Regions from separate parts of the Glycomyces halotolerans genome, predicted to be linked through region 3. Evidence: riboswitches for the same ligand, from Rfam matches in the RefSeq annotation. Region 3 holds a riboswitch; each other region holds the start of a gene.
What was found. A riboswitch is a leader RNA that binds a small molecule or an ion and turns the genes downstream of it on or off. The one in region 3 is predicted to bind cobalamin.

Region 1 (6,328 bases), on a different contig from region 3:
ACATCGAGCGCCGGATCGACGCCTTCGCCACGGCGTGCTCCGATCCGCAGATCACCGCCGCGGCTCTCGAGGAGTGAACCGCGACGACCGATGCCGCACCGGCCCCGGCGCCGAACCGGCCGCTTCCCAGTACATTCGAGTCGTGCCACGAACCACCGCCGGAGATTCGCGCCGCATGCTCGGCGCGATCTCCGGCACCGCGCTGCTGGCCGTCTCCGCCGGCGGCGCCATCGGAGCGGTCGCCCGCTACGGCCTGACCGTCGCCTTCCCCGCGCCCCCGGGTTCGTTCGGCATCGCCACGTTCGCCGCCAACACCATCGGCGGATGCCTCATCGGCGTCCTCATGGTGCTCGTCACCGAGGTCGCGCCAGGCACCAGACTCGTGCGCCCGTTCCTCGGCGTCGGCGTCCTCGGCGGCTTCACCACCTTCTCGGCCTACATCCTCGACATCGGACGCGCCGCCAACGCCGGAGCGGCCCTGGTCGCGGTCACCTTCGCCTTCGCCACCATGGCCGCCGCGCTCCTCGCCGCGGCCGCCGGCATGTACGCCGCCCGCCGACTGCTCGTCCACCGCCGCCGAACCGAGGGCGAGCGGTGACCCTCCTGCTCGTGGCCGCCGGCGCCGCCGTCGGCGCGCCCCTGCGCTTCGCCACCGACCTCCTCCTCGCCCACTACGCGGGCCGCCGACTGCCGTGGGGCACCCTGGTCGTCAACGTGACCGGCTCGGGCCTGGCCGTGTTCTTCGCCCTCACCGTCGCCGGCCCCGACTGGACCGCGCTGCTCACCATCGGCTTCTGCGGAGCGCTCACCACCTATTCGACCCTGTCCTACGAGACGCTCCGCCTCGTCGAAGACGGACGCTGGCCCCACGCGCTCGCCAACGTCCTCGCCAACCTCGGCGGCGGCCTGGCCGCGGGGACGGCCGCGTTCGGTCTCGCGCACCTGTGGTTCCTCTGAGCGCGACACGCGGCAACGCTCCGGCTCCAATCCGCCGATCGGCCCCGGCCGTGACCGAAGATCGGGTTCCTGTCACTCGCTTCGAGAGGAACCCTCGATGCCGGGCCACCGCGCCATCCCGATCGCCGCCGTACTGCTGCTGCCGCTGCTCGCCGCCGAACCCGCGCGAGCCGACGCGCCCGACCAGGTCTGGCTCGTCGAACTCGAGCCCGGAGCCGACGCCGCGGCGTTCGCATCGGCCGCCGCCGACCACGACATCGACCTTCGCCACGACTTCGAGCGGATCTGGAACGGCGTCTCGGTCGGCGCCGACGCCGCCACCGCCGAACAGCTCGAATCCCTCGACCCCGTCGAACGCGTCTGGGCCGACGCCGAATTCACCGGCCCCGGCCGTCCCGACCGCCAAGCCGAACTCGCGCTGGCCGTCGAGACCACCGGCGCCGTCGACGCGCACCGACGCGGCATCGACGGCGCCGGCGTCAGAGTCGGCGTCATCGACACCGGCATCGACTACACCCACCCCGACCTCGGCGGCTGCTTCGGTCCCGGTTGCCGCGTCGAGGTGGGCACCGACTTCGTCGGCGACGAATACGACTCCTCGGACCCCGAGCGCGAAACCCCCGACCCGGACGACGATCCCGACGACTGCGCCGGACACGGCACCCACGTCGCCGGCATCGTCGGCGCCGACGGCGACGTCACCGGCGCCGCGCCCGGCGTCGAGTTCGGCGCCTACAAGGTCTTCGGCTGCGAGGGATCCACCAGCGCCGAAGTGATCCTGCAGGCCCTCGAAAGGGCGCTGGCCGACGGCATGGACGTGGTCAACCTGTCCATCGGGCAGCCGTTCCAATGGCCCGAATACCCCACCGCCGAAGCCGCCGACGCGCTCGTCGACGAAGGCGTCGTGGTCATCGCCTCGATCGGCAACAGCGGCGAGGCCGGCGTCTTCTCGGCCTCGGCCCCCGGAGTCGGCGTCGACGTCATCGGCGTCGCCTCCACCGACAATCCCGCCCGGCGCATGAACGCCGCCCGCGTCGAAGCCCTCGACCGGAGCGTCGGCTACACCACCGTCGAAGCCACCGCCGCGCCCGAGCCCGGCGAGGAGACCGACCCGCTGGTGTGGCTCGGACGCGCCTGCTCGGGCGACGAATCCGAAGGCGACGTCGCAGGCCGCGCCGCGCTCGTCCTCCGCGGCGGGTGCACCTTCGAAGAGAAGTACGACCGGGCCGTCGACGAGGGCGCCACGAGCGTGGTCGTCTACAACGACCGGCCCGGGCCTTTCAGCGGCGCCGGCGTCGAGGACCGGGGCGCGCCGATGATCGCCGTCACCGGCGCCGACGGCGACGACCTCCGCGATCTGGCCCGGATCGGCGCCCGGCCGACCGTCGAGTTCGAGTCCGGCACCGTCCTGGTCGACCTGCCGCGCGGCGGACTCGCCTCCGAATTCACCTCCTTCGGACCGGCCCCCGACCTGACGCTCAAACCCGACCTCGCCGCTCCCGGCGGCGGCATCTGGTCGACCTGGCCGGTCGACGACGGCGCGCACCGGTCCCTGTCGGGCACGTCGATGTCCGCCCCGCACGTGGTCGGCGCCGCCGCGCTCCTCCTCCAGACCGACCCGAGCCTCGTCCCGGCCTCGGTTCGCAGCCGACTGGTCAACACCGCCCGGCCCGTCCCCTGGGGTGAGAACCCCGGACTCGGCCGGCTCGAGCCGATCCACCGGCAAGGCACCGGCGTCCTCGACATCCCGGCCGCGCTCGAGGCCGGAGGATCCCTGTCCCCCAGCGGCGTCGACACCGGACACGGCACCGGCCCGCGCACCTTCGAGATCCACCTGACCTCGCGAGAACTGCACCCGCGGACCTACCGGCTCGAACACCGTCCGGCGATCGCGACCACCGGCGACATCCGCGACCCCGGATTCCACGTGGCCGAACCGGCAGTGACCGTCGAACCGGCCCAGGTCCGCCTGCGGCGCGGCCAGAGCGCCACCGTCACCGTGACCGTCGAGGCCGGCCCCGACCTGCCGCACGGCAGCGTCTTCGGCGGCCTCGTCGTGGCCGAACCCGACGGCGGCGGCACCGAACTGGCCGCCTCGTACGCCGGTTACCACGGCGACTACCTCGCCATCCCCGTCCTCGAGCACCCCGATTACCCGAAACTCGCCGTCGCGATCGACCAGGACCAGGACACCGGCGAAGCCGACTATCGTGATCTGCGCGAAGGCGAGACCTTCAGCATCGGGGACGACACGCTGCCGACCGCGCTGGTCTACCTCCACCACATGCCGCGGGCCATGGAGGTCGTGGTCGAGAACACCGACACCGGCGAGACCTTCACCTGGGACCGCGAGGAGTTCCTGCCCCGCTCGGCCGGTCCCGACGACACCGCCGCGATCGGCCTCGCCGCGTTCGACGAGGACCGGCCCGGAGTCCTGGAGCCCGGGAGCTGGCGCATGGAGGTCCGAGTCCTCAAAGCCCTCGGCGACGAGACCGACCCCGACCACTGGGAGCAGTGGCGATCTCCGACGATCCGACTCGCCGAATGAGCCGCCTCAGCCCTCCGTGCGGTGCACGATCTGCGCGGCGGCCTGATCGCGCGGCATGATCGACAGCCGGTCGATGTTGACGTGCGCCGGCCGCTTCGCCACCCACGCGATCGACTCGGCGACGTCGGCGGCCGTCAGCGGCGTCATGCCGCGGTAGACCGCCTCGGCCCGCTCCCGGTCGCCTTCGAAGCGGACGAGACTGAACTCGGTCTCGACCATGCCCGGATCGATCTCGCACACGCGCACCGGCTCCCCGAGCAGCTCCAGCCGCAGCACGCGGGTGAGCGCGGCCTCGGCGTGCTTGGCGGCGTTGTAGCCGGCCCCGCCCTTGTACGGCTCGCGGGCGGCGATCGACCCGATCGTGATGACCTGCCCGTCGCCGGAGGCGACCAGTAGCGGCAGCAGCGCCTTGGTCACGCGCACCGTGCCGAGCACGTTCACGTCGTACATCCGCTGCCAGTCGTCCAGATCCGCCTCGGCCACCGAATCGAGCCCGAACGCGCCCCCGGCGTTGTTGACCAGCAGATCGCAGCGGTCGATCCCGGCGGCGAACGACGCCACCGAGGCGTCGTCGGTCACGTCCAGGGCCAGCGCCCGACCGCCGCACTCGGCGGCGACCTCGGCGAGCCGGTCCGTGCGCCGAGCGCCGAGCACCACCGCGAAACCGGCCTCGGCCAAGGCCTTCGCCGAAGCGGCGCCGATACCGCTGCTGGCCCCGGTGATGACGGCCACGGGTCGGTCAGTCATGAATCCTCCCTGGAGGTGCGGGTTCCGACCGCGACGATACCGATCCCGCCCGGGCCGAACCGTGGCGCGGGCCCACATCGGCCTCGGTCGAATGCGGGGGCGGCGATGGCACGCCCGTACCATCGGAGGCGACGCCGGTTCCGAGGCGGCGCCCGCTGTCTCGGCTAAGAGGGAACCTGGTGGGAGTCCAGGACTGCCCCGCAGCGGTGAGCGGGAACGAAAACCGTCACAAGCACTTGGCCGAGGTCCGCGCTCGAAGCGAGCGAGGATGGAAGCCTGGGAAGCGACGGCCGGTAGGCGCCGAGTCCGCACTCGGCGAGCCCGCGAGTCCGAATACCTGCCGACGTACCGCGGGCGCCAGCGCGCGGTCCACGCTGTCCGAGTTCGAGGGAACTGACACATGACCACTGCAAAGAAGACCGTGCACGCCACCGTGCTCGGCTACCCCCGCATCGGCGCGCGACGCGAACTCAAACGCGCCGTCGAAGCCCACTGGTCCGGGAGGATCGACCAGGCCGCGCTCGACGCGGCCGCCGCCGAGATCCGCTCCCAGATGCTCGACGATCTCGCCTCCGCCGGACTCGACTCCGTCCCGACCGGGATCTTCTCGCTCTACGACCACGTACTCGACACGATCGTCGCCGTCGACGCGATCGCCCCCAGGCACCGGCGCGACAGCGAGACGGCCACCTACTTCGCCGCCGCGCGCGGCGACGCCGACGCCGTGCCGCTCGAGATGACCAAGTGGTTCGACACCAACTACCACTACCTGGTCCCCGAGATCGGACCCGACACCGACTTCCGCGCCCGCCCCGAGCAGGCGCTCGGCGAGTTCCTCGAGGCGCGCGAACGCCAACTCCGGGCCCGGCCGGTGCTGCTCGGCCCGGTCACGTTCCTGCTGCTGGCCAAGGCCGCCGACGGCGCCCCGGACGGATTCGAGCCGTTGAGCAAACTCGACGAGCTCGTCGACGTCTACACCGAGATCCTCACCGCGCTGGCCGACGCCGGCGCCGAGCGGATCCAGATCGACGAGCCGGCGCTGTGCGCCGACCGCACCGGCGCCGAACTCGAGGCCGTCCGCTCGGCGTACCAGCGGCTCGCCCCGATCACGGAGCTGCTGGTGACCGGCGGCTACGGTCCCTTCGGCGAGGCGCTGCCGGTGCTGCTCGAAGCCGGCGTCGGCGGCATCGCCCTCGACCTGGTCCGCGGCCGGGACGATGTGGACGTCCTCGAGTCGCTCGACGTTTCACGTGAAACATTCGTGCTCGCCGGGGCGGTCGACGGCCGCAACATCTGGCGCACCGACCTGCTGGCGGCCGCGGCCGAGCTCGAACGGCTCCACCGAGTCACCGACCGGCTCGGCGTCTCGTCCTCCTGCTCGCTGCTGCACGTCCCGGTCGACCTCGAGGCCGAGCACGGACTGCCGAAGTCGCTGATGGAGCGACTGGCGTTCGCCCGCCAGAAGCTCCGCGAAATCGTCAGCCTCGCCAGGCCCGACGCCCCGCGCCTCCAGCGCCCGCCGGCTCCTGCCGAATGGCGCAAGGAGACCGTCCGCTCCCGACTGGCCGCGCTCGGCGAAGACGCCGACCGCCGCGTCCCCTACGACGAGCGCGTCGCCGCCCAGGAGCCTTCGGCGCAACTGCCGCTCCTGCCGACGACCACCATCGGCTCCTTCCCGCAGACCGCCGAGCTGCGCCGCGCCCGCGCCGCCCACCGCCAAGGCCTGATGATCGACGCCGACTACCGCGCCCGCATGAAGGCCGAAGTCGCCGCCGTCGTCGACGAGCAGATCAAACTCGGCCTCGACGTCCTGGTCCACGGCGAGCCCGAGCGCAACGACATGGTGCAGTACTTCGCCGAGCAGCTGACCGGATTCGCCACCACCGCCGCCGGCTGGGTCCAGTCCTACGGCTCCCGGTGCGTGCGCCCGCCGATCCTGTACGCCGACGTCGCCCGGCCCGAACCGATGACCGTCGAGTGGATCTCCTACGCCCAGTCGCTCACCGACAAGCCGGTCAAGGGCATGCTCACCGGTCCGGTGACGATCCTGGCCTGGTCGTTCGTGCGCGACGACCA
Region 2 (6,328 bases), on a different contig from region 3:
GCGCCTGCCGGATCGTCACCGGCGGACCCGGCCAGCCGGCCAGCTCGCCGAGACCGACCACCGGCGGCGCCACCGGCGACGCGGCCAGCACCTCCCCGGTGGAACCGGCCCGCACCCGGCCCTCGCGCAGCAGCAGCGCCGAATCGGCGTACTGCACCACGCGCTCGAGCCGGTGCTCGGCCAGCAGCACCGTCACCCCCAGGTCGTGGACCAGCCGGTGCAGCGCCGACAGCACCTCGTCGGCCGCGCCGGGGTCCAGTGCCGAGGTCGGCTCGTCCAGCACCAGGGCCGAGGGCCCGGCGACCAGCGCCGCGCCGATCGCGACGCGCTGGCGCTGACCCGACGACAGGTTCGCGAGCGTCCTGCCGCGGACGTCGGCCAGGCCCAGCAGGTCGACGATCTCGGTGACCCGCTTGCGCATCGTCGCCTGCGGCAGGCCGAGCTGCTCGGCGGTGTAGGCCAGTTCGAGTTCGACGTCGTCGGTCACGAAGCCCGCCAACGGGTCCTGGGCCACGTACCCGACCACGTCCGCCAGGTCCGCCGGGGTCGCGTCCTTCACGCTGCGGCCCGCGACGGTGATCCGCCCGGTCATCGTCCCGCCGGTGAAGTGCGGGACCAGGCCGTTGACCGCCCGCAGCAGCGTCGACTTGCCGGCGCCGGTGGTCCCCACCAGCAGGCAGAACTCGCCTTCGGGAATGTCGAACGAGACCTCGTCGAGGACCGGTCGCTCGGCGTACCGGAAGGTCACCTCGTCGAATCGGATCACGCCGTGCCTCCCTCGGTCGAGGCGGTCGGGGCCAGGAGCGCCGGCGCGGAGGCGACGAGCACCCCGCAGGCGGCGAACAGCGGCAGCGGAGGGACCGCGAGCAGGCTCGTGGGCGGCCAGACCGCCGCCGGTTCGACGTTCGCGCTGACCACGGTCCCGACCACCGCCGCGCAGCCCGAGGCGACGATCGCCCAGTCCCGGCGGCCGAACCGGTCGGTCCGGTAGCGGGTGTGCGGCACCCGCTTCGAGGCGAACGCGATGCCGAGCACCGCGGCGGCGGCGCCGGCGGCCAGCAGGCCCCACGCCACCGTGCCCGGCGTCGCCGAACCCAGCAGCGCGTACGCACCCGCGCACAGGCCCAGCAGCCCGGTCAGCAGGAACGCCGACGTCGCGTGGCGGGCCGGCGCCGGAATATCGGCGGCCCGGCCGTAACCGCGCGAGGCCATCGCCGCGGCCAACGCCAGCGACCGGTCGAGCGCGTCGTGCAGCACCGGCACCACCACCGTCCGCATCACGTTCGCCGGGTTCCGTCTGGTGTTGCCGCGCAGCGCCCTGGCCCGGCGGATCCGCGCCACGCTCGAGACCAGCTGCGGTGCGACCGACAACGCCACCACCACGGCCACGCTCACCTCGTACAACGCCGCGGGCATCGAGCGCAGCAGCCGCCGCGGACTGGCCAAGGCGTTCGCCGCGCCCACGCAGACCAGTAGCGTCGCCAACCGCAGCCCGTCAAAGACGGCCGCGAGCGCGCCCTCGGCGGTGACCGCGCCGCCGAGCCGGAACCCCGCCGCCCAGTCCGGGAGCCGGACCTGCGGCAGCGTCACCAGCACGGTCGTCCCTTCGGCGCCGCCGAAGACGATGTAGAACAGCATCCGCACCGCGATGGCCGTCGCCCCGATCAAGAGGAAGACCCGGTAGGCGCCCGACCACGGCTCATCGCCCCGGCACCAGGCGACCACCAGCCCCGAGACGGCCACGATGAGCAGCAGCAGCCACGGGTTCGAGGTGCGGCTGGCCGCCGTGGCCAGCAGCAGCGCCCAACCCCACCACGCGACCGGGTGCGCGCCGCTCATGTCGCGCGGCCGCGTCGCAGCCGCCAGATCACCAGGCCCGCGATCACCGACAGGAGCACCACCGCGATGACCCACGTCGGCGACCCGTTCGAGGACTCCGCCGTATCGGCCGGCGCCGATTCGGCTGCACGGGCCGAGGCCGGGGCCACGCCCGGCGGCTGGGAGCCGCCGCCGAAGACCCAGCCTTCGACGTCGCCGTCGTCCGGGTCGGCCGTGCCCGCCCCGACGTTCGAGTACGTCCACTCGCCGTCGACGGCGCGCCAGTACGACCATGACCGGTCGGCCGGCGGCATGAGACCGCACTCGTCGTCGGGGAAGCCGTCGATCCGGCACACCGCGCCGGGGAAGCTGATCACCTCGGTGACGGTGAAACCGGCCTGCGTCAGCGCCTCGATGCCGTTCGACGGGTCCTCGGCGCATCCGACGGCCGGCTCCGAGTCCGCCGACGACTCGGGTCCGGCCTCCCCGAAGTCGACCACCACGGTGACCCCCCGGCAGGAGCCCTCTTGCGCGGTCGCGGGCGAGGCCCACACCAGCGCCGCGCCGATCACGGCGAGGGCGCCGGCGCGGGCGGCCACGCCTGGGGTCACTCCGCTTCCTTGTCCCCGGTCGAGGCGCCGCGGCGGACTCGCGCCAGCACGTACAGCACGATCGCGGCCAGCACGACCGCCGCGCCGCCGACGAGCCACGGCACGAGCGAACCCGAGCCCTCATCGGACGCTGCGCCGTCTTCGCCGCCGTCGGCCCCGGTGGTCTCGCCGCCGGAGACCGCCTCGCACTGGACGACCGGAAGATCGGCGTCCGACTCCGAGGCGTCGAGCTCGGCCAGGTTCTGTCCCGACAGGGGAATGAGCGCCTGCGCGGTGGCCGAGAGCCGCATCATCTCGCCGTACTCCTCGTCCTCGGGGTCGGTCGCGCGGATCGCGCCGGCCGCCTCCTCGCCGCAGCCGACCTGGAGACCGATCAGGAACGCCGTCGCCCGCTCGGCGGACTCGGCGCGCTCGGCGCCCAGCAGCGCCTGCGCCGCGTACGCGGTCGAGTTCGCGTTCGGGCCGAAACCGGCGTCGAAGCCGCCGTTCTCGCCCTGAGCGGACTCCAGCCAGGCGATGGCCGCATCGTGGGCCGCTTCGGCGTCGTCGCCGTCCATCGTCTGCAGCGCCGAGGCCACCACACCGGTCGTGTCCGGGTCGCTGGCGCAGTCGTCGCCGCCGTCGGCGTCGGCGAAGCTGTAGCCGCCGTCGGGGCACTGCGCGGCGGTCAGCGCCGCTGCGGCCTCCTCGTTCGCGGGCTGTCCCGAGCGCGAGAGTCCCAGCACCGCCCACGCGGTCGCGAACGGAGTGCCGTCGCCGAAGTGGCCGTCGTCGCGCTGGCTGTCGGTGACCGCGTCGGCGAGTTTGACGCCGCCGAAGTCGGCGGGGTCGCCGCCGGCGGTGGCGACGACGTACATGACCTTCCCGGCGCCTCCGGCGTTGAGCTGCGGGTCTTCGGACTCGTCGCCGGGCGGGTAGACGTAGGCGTTCAGGACGTCGGGCTCGTTGAGCCATTCGAGACTGGTCTGGACCTTCTCGCCGCCCACGCGGGCGGCCATGAGACCGATGAGGACGTCCAGGGTGCTGGAGACGTCGCCGGCGCTCCAGGAGGGCCCTTCGGCCTGGGAGGCGAGCCAGCCGGCGGCGGCTTCGGAAGGATTGGAGAACGGCTCGTCCTGAGCGTGCGCCGGAGAGGCGGAGGCGATGGCGACGAGGGGGAGGACCGCGGCGGCGGCGAGGTACCGCAGCCGACCGGGGCGGTTGCTGCGTGCTGAGCGTTGGCCCAGCGGCGAGTGGCGCATTGCCTGACCTTTCTGAAGCGCGGGCGAGGTCTCGGGCAGGCGGCGGCGCCGCAAGCGCCTGCAGACCGCGACAGGCGTTGACGATGGACACTGGCGCCCGGTGGGCATTCGGGCTCACGCGGGTGGACCGAACCTGTTGCTGAGAGGTTACTGGCTCGGGTGGTGTTCGAGTTCGAACCGCGACTACCGCTGCGGGTCAGCGCCGGCTTCCGACCGGACTTCCCCCACTGGACGCCTGTTGAGTTTGCGTTCATTCTCTAGGGCGACGCTACGGGGTGTCAAGGAGGTGGCGCGTTGAGTGGATCCGTTCACTCACGCCACGGAGTCAAATCGGGCATCCCGTTATTGACCGGTAGCACCGGGTGTCGATACGGTGCAAATGTGAGCAGAAATAAGAATGCCGATTTGGACAGAGTCCTCCGCGCGGCGACCCGTACGTTCCTCGAACGCGGCTTCGCGGCCACTTCCATGTCGGACCTCGTGGCGGCCACGGGAATGAACCGGGCCGGACTCTACTCCGCCTTCGGGTCCAAACACCAGCTGTACATAACCGCACTCGCCCGATATCGCGAGGACACCGAACCGGAGATGCGCTCGATAGCCCGAGGAGCCATCGACGGCGACGGCGCCGAACCGGTCGGCGCGCCGCGCGTCATCGGCGACATCCTCGAAGTCGTGGCCAGGCACAGCAAAGAAGGCGGCTTCATCGTCCGCGCGGCCGTGGAACTGGCCGACGACCCCGCGACCATGAGACGCGTCCAAGAAGCGTGGTCGGAACTCGAACGCGACCTGACCGCGATCCTGGCACGCGCGGCCGACCGCGGCGAGACCCCGCCCCGCGACCCCCGGCGCCTGGCTCGCACCGTCCTGGTGTTCATCCAGGGCGCCTACGTGGTCGGCCACGCCGACGAAGACGACCGCCGACTCGAAGACGCCGTCGCGGGCCTCACCGGCCTGCTCTGACGCGACCGCGGCACCCCGGCCGCCTCACAGCCCCTCGGCCACCGCCGACCCGATCCTCAGCCAAGCGGCCAGCGAGGCCTTGCTCAACGCGTCATAGCGGATCGGCTCCCCCGAATCCAGCAGCTTCTCGTACGGGGCCAGCAGCACCGCCCGCGTGCGCGCCGCGAAGTGCCGCTGCACCGCCGGCAGGTCCACGTCCTTGCGGTGCGCCGGCATCGACACCACCGAGACCGCGCCCCGCACCAGCTCCCTGCGCCCGGTCTGCTCCAGATGGTCCAGCATCCGGGCGGCCGTCTCGGCCGAGTCGTTGCGGGCCGACATCGTCACCACGAGCTGATCGGTCGCGTCGATCGCCGCCTGCCAGTTCGCCGCCCGCACATTGTTCCCGGTATCGACGACGATGAGCTTGTAGAACCGCGAGACGGCCTCGCGCAGATCACCGAAGGCGTGCGCGGTGAGCATCTCGCCGGCCGTGGCCGACTCGTCCGAGGCCAGCACGTCGAACATCGCGCCGCCCTGGGCACGCACGTACTGCGACAGATCGCCGACCCTCCCGGTGGGGCCCTTGAAATGGTCCAGGTCGCGCAGCAGGTCCCGGACCGTGCGGACATGGAAGTCCTGCTGGGCCCGCATCCCCAGCGTGCCCTGCGTCTCGTTGTTGTCCCAGGCCAGCACGTAGCCGCCCCGGTGGCGCCCGAAGGTGAGTGCGAGCATGAGCACCGCGACGGTCTTGCCCGCCCCGCCCTTGGGGTTGACCACGGTGATCTGGCGCAGGCCCCCGAAGTTGCGGCGCACGGTCTCGATGTTGTTCTGGTAGGCGCGCTCGCGGGCGCTGGGAGGCAGGGCGATGAGGCCGAACGAGAGCCGGTGGATCGTCCCGCGCAGCCCGGTCTCGGCGACCGGTCCGCGAGGCGGGACGACGCGGCGGCTGGCGAAGTCGTCGGCGGTGACGCCGACGCGTTCGAGCGCGCCGGGGTGGTCGGGGAAGGCCGGCACGGGAGCGTCCGAAGGCCGGTGCGGCGCGGGCGCCGACGGCGGGCGGGGCCACTCGCCCGATCGCGGAGGGCCTGCTTCCGGAGCGTGCGCGAAACTCTGGCCCGGCACCGCCTCCGGGCTCGCCGGAGTCTCGGGCCGACCGGTGTCCCCGGGGCTCGCACGCCGCCCTTGGTCCGGATCGGGCGGCGAGCTCTGCCCTTGGTTCGCCGGCGGCGCACTGTGCTCTCGGTTCGCGCCCGGCGGCGCGAACGGCGACCAACCTGGAGCATCGGGCCGGTGCAGAGGCACAGTGTCCTCTTCGGTGTGCTCCATCGGGCCTCCCAGGTCATAGACGACTGCTATGCGACCTATTGTGGCCTATCGGTGGGTGCTCGCGCGGGAACTCCGAGTGGTGACCGTGCCGCGAGTTCAGAGCAGGCGCGGCTGCTCGGGCCCCGAATGCGCCACCGGAACCATCCCGAATGGACTGAACAGGCCCTGGTCCACATCGGCCAGCAGCGGCGATCCGGGGCCGGTGTGGCTCACATAGGCCAGATCGCGGGTGCGGCTCAGGGCCACGTACAGCTCGCGTCGGGCGGCGGCGGTGTTCGGCCAGGCCTCGGCGGTCATCCCGGTCAGGCAGACCACGCGGTACTCGCCGTCGGCCGCTTCGCTCACCGATGTGCCCTCGGGTCCGATGACCGCGAGCTCGTCCGGGGC
Region 3 (6,328 bases):
GCCATGTTCTGGGCCTTGAACGGTGCCACCGTGATGCCTTGGCGCGCCAGGTGGCGGCACACCCCGGCGGTGATGACGCTCTTGCCGACGTCCGAGGCGGTGCCGGCCAGCAGGATGGCGCCGCTCATGGGCGCCTCCGGCAGATGAGGGCGGCGCCGACGGCGGCCGCCGCGCTGACGGCGGCGGCCAGCCGAATCGCGTGGCGCAGGTCGGCGACGGTCGGCGCGGGTCCGTCACCGAGGGCCGGGCGGGTGTCGGTGTGCCCGGGATAGCGGTTCTCGCCGCCGCCGAGGGTCCGGCCGAGGGCGCCTGCGAACGCGGCCTCGACCCGCCCGGCGTTGGGGCTGGGGTGGCGGTGGCCGTCGCGCCGCCAGACGCGCAGTGTCCGCTTCGGTGAGCCGCCGACCAGCGGGGCGAGCCCGACCGCCAGCGCGGCCGAAAGCCGGGCCGGGATCCAGTTCGCGGCATCGTCCAGTCGGGCGGCGGCCCAGCCGAAGCGGCGGTAACGCGGCGACTTGTGCCCGATCATGGCGTCGAGGGTGTTGGCGACGCGGTATCCGGCGAGGCCGCCCGGCCCGGCGACGGCGCCCCACCACAGCGGGGCGACGACCGCGTCGGAAGTGTTCTCGGCGACCGATTCGACGGCGGCGCGCACCAGTTCGGCCTCGCTCAGATGCGAGGGATCGCGTCCGCACAGCGACGACAGGCGTCTGCGGGCGTCGTCCAGGTCGCCTCGTTCGATCACGGCGGCGATCCCCGCCGCCTCGCGGCGCAGGGATCGACCGCCGATGACGGTCCAGGCGAGGGCGGCGGTCCAGGCCGCGCGCGTCCAAGGACGGCGTTCGACGGCGGTGTGCGCGGCGGCCGCCAGGGCCGCGCCTCCGGCTACCAACGCTCCGGTGTGGACCGCGCCGGACAGGCGGGAATCGCGGTAGGTGAGCCGTTCGAGCGCGGCCGCGGCCCGCCCGAGTCCGGCGACGGGATGGTACCGGCGCGGGTCGCCGAGCAGCAGGTCGGCCGCGTACCCGGCGAGGAGCCCGAAGCCGTGGGGACTCACCTGCGGCCCCCTGTCGGGTCGGTGTTGACGCTGCGGACGGTCCACCGGCCGGAATGGCAGTGCAGGACGGTGGCCGAGCACGGGTTGACGTCGAGTCGCCAGAACGCCGAATCCAGCGCGCCCAAGGCGGCCACCACGGCGGCCTTGATGGGACCGCCGCTGGTGAACACCACGGTGTCGGATCCGGAGACGCCGTATGCGGCGAGCCCTTCGCGCACGCGTGCGGCCAGATCGGCGAGCGACTCGCCGCCGGGCGGGGCGGTCCGCGGGTCGTCCAGCCACGCTTGGAGCCGGTCCGGCTGACGCTCGCCGATCTCGTTCAGCGTCGCGCCCGCCCACTCCCCGAAATCCAATTCAGACCATCGGGGATCCGGCTCGGCGTCCTCGAACCCGGCGAGGACCGCGGTATGGCGACAGCGCCGCACCGGCGCGGTGGCGGCCCGGGACGCCTCCAGCTTGCCGAGCAGCCCGGCCGCCTCCAGCTCCCCCGCTCCGTCCAAGGGTTCGTCGAGGGGAAAGGCGTGGCGGCGGGTCGCGGCAGTCGGAGCATGGCGGACCAGAATGAGCCTCGCGAACGCGCTCACGTGGACTCCCGCTTCGCGTCGCGGTGCCACAACCAGCCGAAGACGACGGCGAGACCGAGCCACAGGATCGCCTGTGTCGCCATCGATGCCAACCTGAAGTCCCACAGCAGATCGGCCGGCGCCTCGGCCTGATCGCCATTGGCGGGCAGCGTGAAGAACAACGCGCCGTACAGCAAGACGGCGACCACGCCGACCAGCGTCTGGCGCGGCACGTCGTCCATGCCGCGGCGGCGGAGCCATCGCGAAGCCGCCCACAGCAGCAGGGCCATGGCCGCCGAGGCGCCGATCGCGACGAGGAACCACGTCGTCCTCGCTTCCACCGTCGACGGGTCTCCGACCCCGGGAGGGTTGGACGGGTACTTCAGGCCCGGGAACAGGGCGATCGCCGCCCACACGGCGACGCCGAAGGCGAGGGCGCCCTTCCAGCGGTCGCGAGAGTCCCTGGCGACGAAGGCGAACACGAGCCCGAACAGGCCGCCGTAGGCGGCGCCGAGCAGTGCGGTCCCGACCGGAAGCAGGGCCTGCTGCGCGGTGCGGGAGACGGTGAATTCCTCACCGTGGTCGTGGGCGGCCTCGGCCGGTCCGTGGGCAGCGGATTGCGCCCGCTCCTCGAGTTCGATGGCCTCCTGGAGGGGGACCTCTCCAACGAGCAGCGCGAACGCCCCTGCGACCAGACCGGCTGCCAGCCCCGCCGCGAGTCCGCGGCGAACGCTGTCGGTGATCATCGACAGGTCAGTGGCACGGGAGTCCGAGCAGGTGACGGGCGTCGTGGAACGCCTCGTGGAGCACCGGGCTCCCACCGGTGAGCGTGCCCTGCTCGAAGCCGACCAGGAACATCAGAGCGCTCATGGCGAGCACCGTCAGCGCCATCAGGCCCCATCGGGGCGCGGTTCGGGTCGCAGCACCAATAGCCGTCATGTCGACCTCCTCGGGGATCCTCGTCCCCTCAGTCGTGACAGGAAGCCGCAGTCTTCTGGCTCTCGGATCAACGCCGTCCGCCCGACCTTCCCGGGCCCGAAGACCCAGTGGCCGCGCTCCGTCCGGCCGGAGCTCTCAAGAGCTCCGGGGCGGGCGACTCCCCGAATACAGTGGCGGGACCGCCGCAGAATCACACTGCGTTCCTAGCCGCTTCCGTCGAAGGAAGCATGAAACTACCGCACTCTGCACGCCATGTCCACCCCTGCCCGTCTCGACCTCGTGGAAAAAGCCTCCGGGCGATCGCCTTCCCCGGCTTCATGCTCGCCCTGCTCCTGAGGCACGGCCAACAGCAGCGAACCTGGAGGACTGGCTCTAGAGGACATACAAAAGGCCCTGGTAACCAGGGCCTCTGATCCTCCCCGCGAACAGGCTGCTCATCCCGCCACAGGGCCTTCGACTCCCCTCCGACCGGCTCGGCGACGTCTCCGAGACCGCCGCCGGTCGTCGATGAGGGCTTCGGTGTCCGCTTCGGCCGGTCAGGTGCCGATCCGGGGGAACGGCTTGGTGGAGAAGACGACTTCGACGCTCACCTCGAAGTACTCGGCGATCTTGAGCGCCAGATGGAGGCTCGGGGAGTATTCGCCGCGTTCGAGGTAGCCGACGGTCTGGTAGTGGACGCCGAGCGCGTCGGCGAGCTGGCGCCGCGAGATGCCCCTCTCGGCGCGCAGCACGGCGATGCGGTTGTACACGACGTCGTCGGCCACGGTCTAACCCCATTCCTGGTACATCTTCTCGCGCCGCTGAGCCACGGAGGAGCCCGATTCTCGGCGGGCCATGCGGCTGAGCAGCTTCGGAGCCAGCGCCATCGAGGCGACCGCCCAGACCGCGAGCACGGCGAACATCGTAAGGGTCCGCCAGCTGTGGCCGATCTCGACCGCCGCGGCGGCGTCGGGCAGCAGCGCGTGCCGCATCCCCAGGCCCGCCCAGTAGAGCGGGAACACCTGCCCGATGGCCTGGAGCCATCCCGGCAGCGCCGTGATCGGGTAGAAGATCCCCGAGATGGCGATGAGGCCCATGAACGGCAGCATGACCAGGCCCATGTTCTGGGGTTTGTCGATGAGCGCGCCGAGGACCGCCCCGACCGGGATGGTGGAGGCGATGCCCAGCAGCAGGACCGACAGGAACATCAGCCAGCGGTCCGGGGAGGTGAATCGGAGACCGTCGAACAGGAGCAGTCCGGTGACGAGGATGACCGACACGGTGATGGCGGTGAACATCGCCAGCGAGACGGTGTTGCCGACCAGGTAGCCGGTCATGCCGCCGGGCATGGACTTGGCGCGCAGGAGCGTGCCGTTGGTGCGGTCCATGACCAGGATGCCGACGACGCCGAACACGCCGCTCCAGACGATCATCATGCCCATGAGGCTGGGCATGTTCATGGCCCCGAGGCCGACCGGGGAGTCGTCGATCTCGACGCCCCGCAGAAAGGCCAGGACGAGCACGGCGATGCCGACCGGGAGGACGTACCCGAACACGTCCGAGGGGGTCGTCAGGGAGATGCGGGTCTGGATGAGCGCCCGGCGCCAGCCGGTCTTGTAGGCGTGCAGGGTGGGGTTCATTTGGTGGCCTCCTGAAAGCTGTCCACGGCGGCGTCGGCCTGGCCGGCCTCGAACTGCGCGACCAGGGTCAGGTAGGCCTCCTCCAGGCTGGCCCGGTGGATCTCCAGGTCGGTCACGGCGCCCTCGTCGGTGGCGAGGAGCTTGCGGGCGAAGGCGGTGGCGTCCTCGGTGGCGTGGACCTGGACTCGCCCGTCCTGCATCCACGTCACCTGCGCGGTGGTCGCGGCGGCGCGGGCGAGCGCGTCGGGCGAGCCGTCGGCGATGATCCGGCCGCCGGCGAGGATGAGGATGCGGTCGGCGAGCTTCTCGGCCTCGGCGAGGTCGTGGGTGGTGAGCAGGATGGTGGTGCCCTCGAGGTCGGTGAGGCCGTGGATGAGGTCGTGGAATTCGCGGCGGGCGTGCGGGTCGAATCCGGTGGTGGGTTCGTCGAGGAACAGCAGGGCCGGCCGGCCGACGATGCCGCAGGCGACGTCGAGGCGGCGGCGCTGCCCGCCCGAGAGGGTCTGGATGCGCTGGCGGGACTGCTCGGCGAGGCCGACCAGTTCGAGCAGTTCGTCGGCCTGCCACGGTTCGGTGTAGGGCCGGTAGTAGTCGGCGAAGTGGGCGAGGAGGTCCCGCACCCGCCATTTGCCGTTGTCGCGCCATTCCTGGAGAACGATGCCCATGCGGGCGCGCCAGCGCTCGTCGCCGCGGGCCGGGTCGGCGCCGAGGACGTCGACGTCGCCGCCGGAGCGGGCGCGGAAGCCTTCGAGGATCTCGACGGTGGTGGTCTTTCCGGCGCCGTTGGGCCCGAGGAGCGCGGTGACGCCGCCGTGGCGCAGCTCGAAGTCGATGCCGTCGAGGACGACGTTGTCGCCGTAGCGCATCCGCAGGTCGGATACGGCGATGGCGGGGCCCTCGGATGGGGAGGCGGGTGCCATGGACTCCTCCGTCACATGGATCGGACAGTTGATAGCACTCATGCTACATACTGTCCTAGTGTTCGGCAATACCGAGGGAGTACCGCTGCCGGATGCGGGTCGACGGCGAAGGGGCCGCATACCCGCGCTCCCGCCGCGCGGATGGGGAGGCGCTGGAGGATGAAAGCCCAGAGGAGGAGGCCGCAGACGGTCATGGCCAGGGGGACAGCCTGCCTTGGAAGGCGATGATCGCTAAGTCGCCGCGGCGGTAGGGTTCCCGATCCCGGCGCACGGTCGCCTTCCGGCGCTTGATGGTGGTGTGCCGCAGCGCGGTGATCACCTCGTCGGCCTCCGGCTCGGGCACCTCCACCAGCGAGAAGCGCTCGGCGATGTCGATGGCCCCGATGTCGCGGCCGCTGAGCCGGGTCTCACCGGCTATGGCTCCCACCAGATCCTGCGGTCGTACCCCTGCGCTCCGGCCCATCCCGATGAAGACCCGGACCGTGCCGTCGTGGCGCGCCGGACGCCCGCGACCGGCGGCCCGCTCGGCCACCTCGGGTATCTCCGCCTCGTCGGCCGATCCGACGCTGGACTCGTGCGCCAGCCGCACCGCCGCCAGCGCGACGTCCATGACGTCGAACTCGTCGGCCAGCGGCTCGACAACCGCTCGGAATCGGTCGAAGTCGTCACCGAGAAGGGTCTCGCGCAAGGCGGCGCGCGTCAACTCCATGCGGTGCGCGAACAGGTCCGCCGCCGTCGGCACCCGCTCCACGGCGATGCGCCGCTTCGTCAGCCGCTCGATCGCCTTGATCATGCGGTGCTCGCGCGGCTCGGTCAAGGTGATCGCCGTGCCCTCGCGCCCGGCGCGCCCCACCCGGCCGATGCGGTGCACGTAGTCCTCCGGCGCGGACGGCACGTTGTAGTTCACCACGTGCGTCAGCTGCTCGACGTCGAGACCGCGGGCGGCGACGTCGGTGGCGACCACGAGGTCGACACTGCCCGCGCGCAGCCGCCGCATCACGCGGTCGCGCTGCTCCTGGCCCATACCGCCGTGGAGGGCCTCGGCCCGGTGCCCGCGCCCGTTCAGCGACTCGGCGAGCCGGTCGACCTCCTCGCGGGTGCGGCAGAAGACGAGCGCCGCGGCCGGCGATTCCAAGTCGAGAATGCGCCCGATGGCCGCCTGCTTGTGCGGCCGGGCGACCATGTAGGCGATCTGCCGCACCAGTGGCGGCTCCTCGCCGGTCCCCGCCT

Region 1: linked by a shared signal. The riboswitch ahead of metE (5-methyltetrahydropteroyltriglutamate--homocysteine S-methyltransferase) and the one ahead of ACYVL2_RS12775 (CbtB domain-containing protein) in region 3 are both predicted to bind cobalamin.
Region 2: linked by a shared signal. The riboswitch ahead of ACYVL2_RS08220 (prenyltransferase/squalene oxidase repeat-containing protein) and the one ahead of ACYVL2_RS12775 (CbtB domain-containing protein) in region 3 are both predicted to bind cobalamin.

What each region holds. Positions count from the first base shown of each region.
Region 1 covers NZ_BAAGXZ010000002.1:250,428-256,755, forward strand. The annotation lists gene ACYVL2_RS03095 (fluoride efflux transporter FluC) at 143-598, shown strand; gene ACYVL2_RS03100 (fluoride efflux transporter FluC) at 595-957, shown strand; gene ACYVL2_RS03105 (S8/S53 family peptidase) at 1,055-3,505, shown strand; gene ACYVL2_RS03110 (Rossmann-fold NAD(P)-binding domain-containing protein) at 3,512-4,252, opposite strand; cobalamin riboswitch at 4,371-4,611, shown strand; gene metE (5-methyltetrahydropteroyltriglutamate--homocysteine S-methyltransferase) at 4,653-6,328, shown strand, end outside.
Region 2 covers NZ_BAAGXZ010000007.1:29,948-36,275, forward strand. The annotation lists gene ACYVL2_RS08205 (ABC transporter ATP-binding protein) at 1-766, opposite strand, end outside; gene ACYVL2_RS08210 (CbiQ family ECF transporter T component) at 763-1,839, opposite strand; gene ACYVL2_RS08215 (hypothetical protein) at 1,836-2,429, opposite strand; gene ACYVL2_RS08220 (prenyltransferase/squalene oxidase repeat-containing protein) at 2,426-3,670, opposite strand; cobalamin riboswitch at 3,753-3,917, opposite strand; gene ACYVL2_RS08225 (TetR/AcrR family transcriptional regulator) at 4,076-4,633, shown strand; partial or broken gene ACYVL2_RS08230 (MinD/ParA family ATP-binding protein) at 4,658-5,926, opposite strand; gene ACYVL2_RS08235 (UvrD-helicase domain-containing protein) at 6,038-6,328, opposite strand, start outside.
Region 3 covers NZ_BAAGXZ010000014.1:6,426-12,753, forward strand. The annotation lists gene ACYVL2_RS12755 (cobyric acid synthase) at 1-128, opposite strand, end outside; gene ACYVL2_RS12760 (cobalamin biosynthesis protein) at 125-1,057, opposite strand; gene ACYVL2_RS12765 (histidine phosphatase family protein) at 1,054-1,641, opposite strand; gene ACYVL2_RS12770 (CbtA family protein) at 1,638-2,366, opposite strand; gene ACYVL2_RS12775 (CbtB domain-containing protein) at 2,374-2,559, opposite strand; cobalamin riboswitch at 2,591-2,807, opposite strand; gene ACYVL2_RS12780 (helix-turn-helix transcriptional regulator) at 3,096-3,323, opposite strand; gene ACYVL2_RS12785 (ABC transporter permease) at 3,327-4,178, opposite strand; gene ACYVL2_RS12790 (ABC transporter ATP-binding protein) at 4,175-5,098, opposite strand; gene ACYVL2_RS12795 (DEAD/DEAH box helicase) at 5,289-6,328, opposite strand, start outside.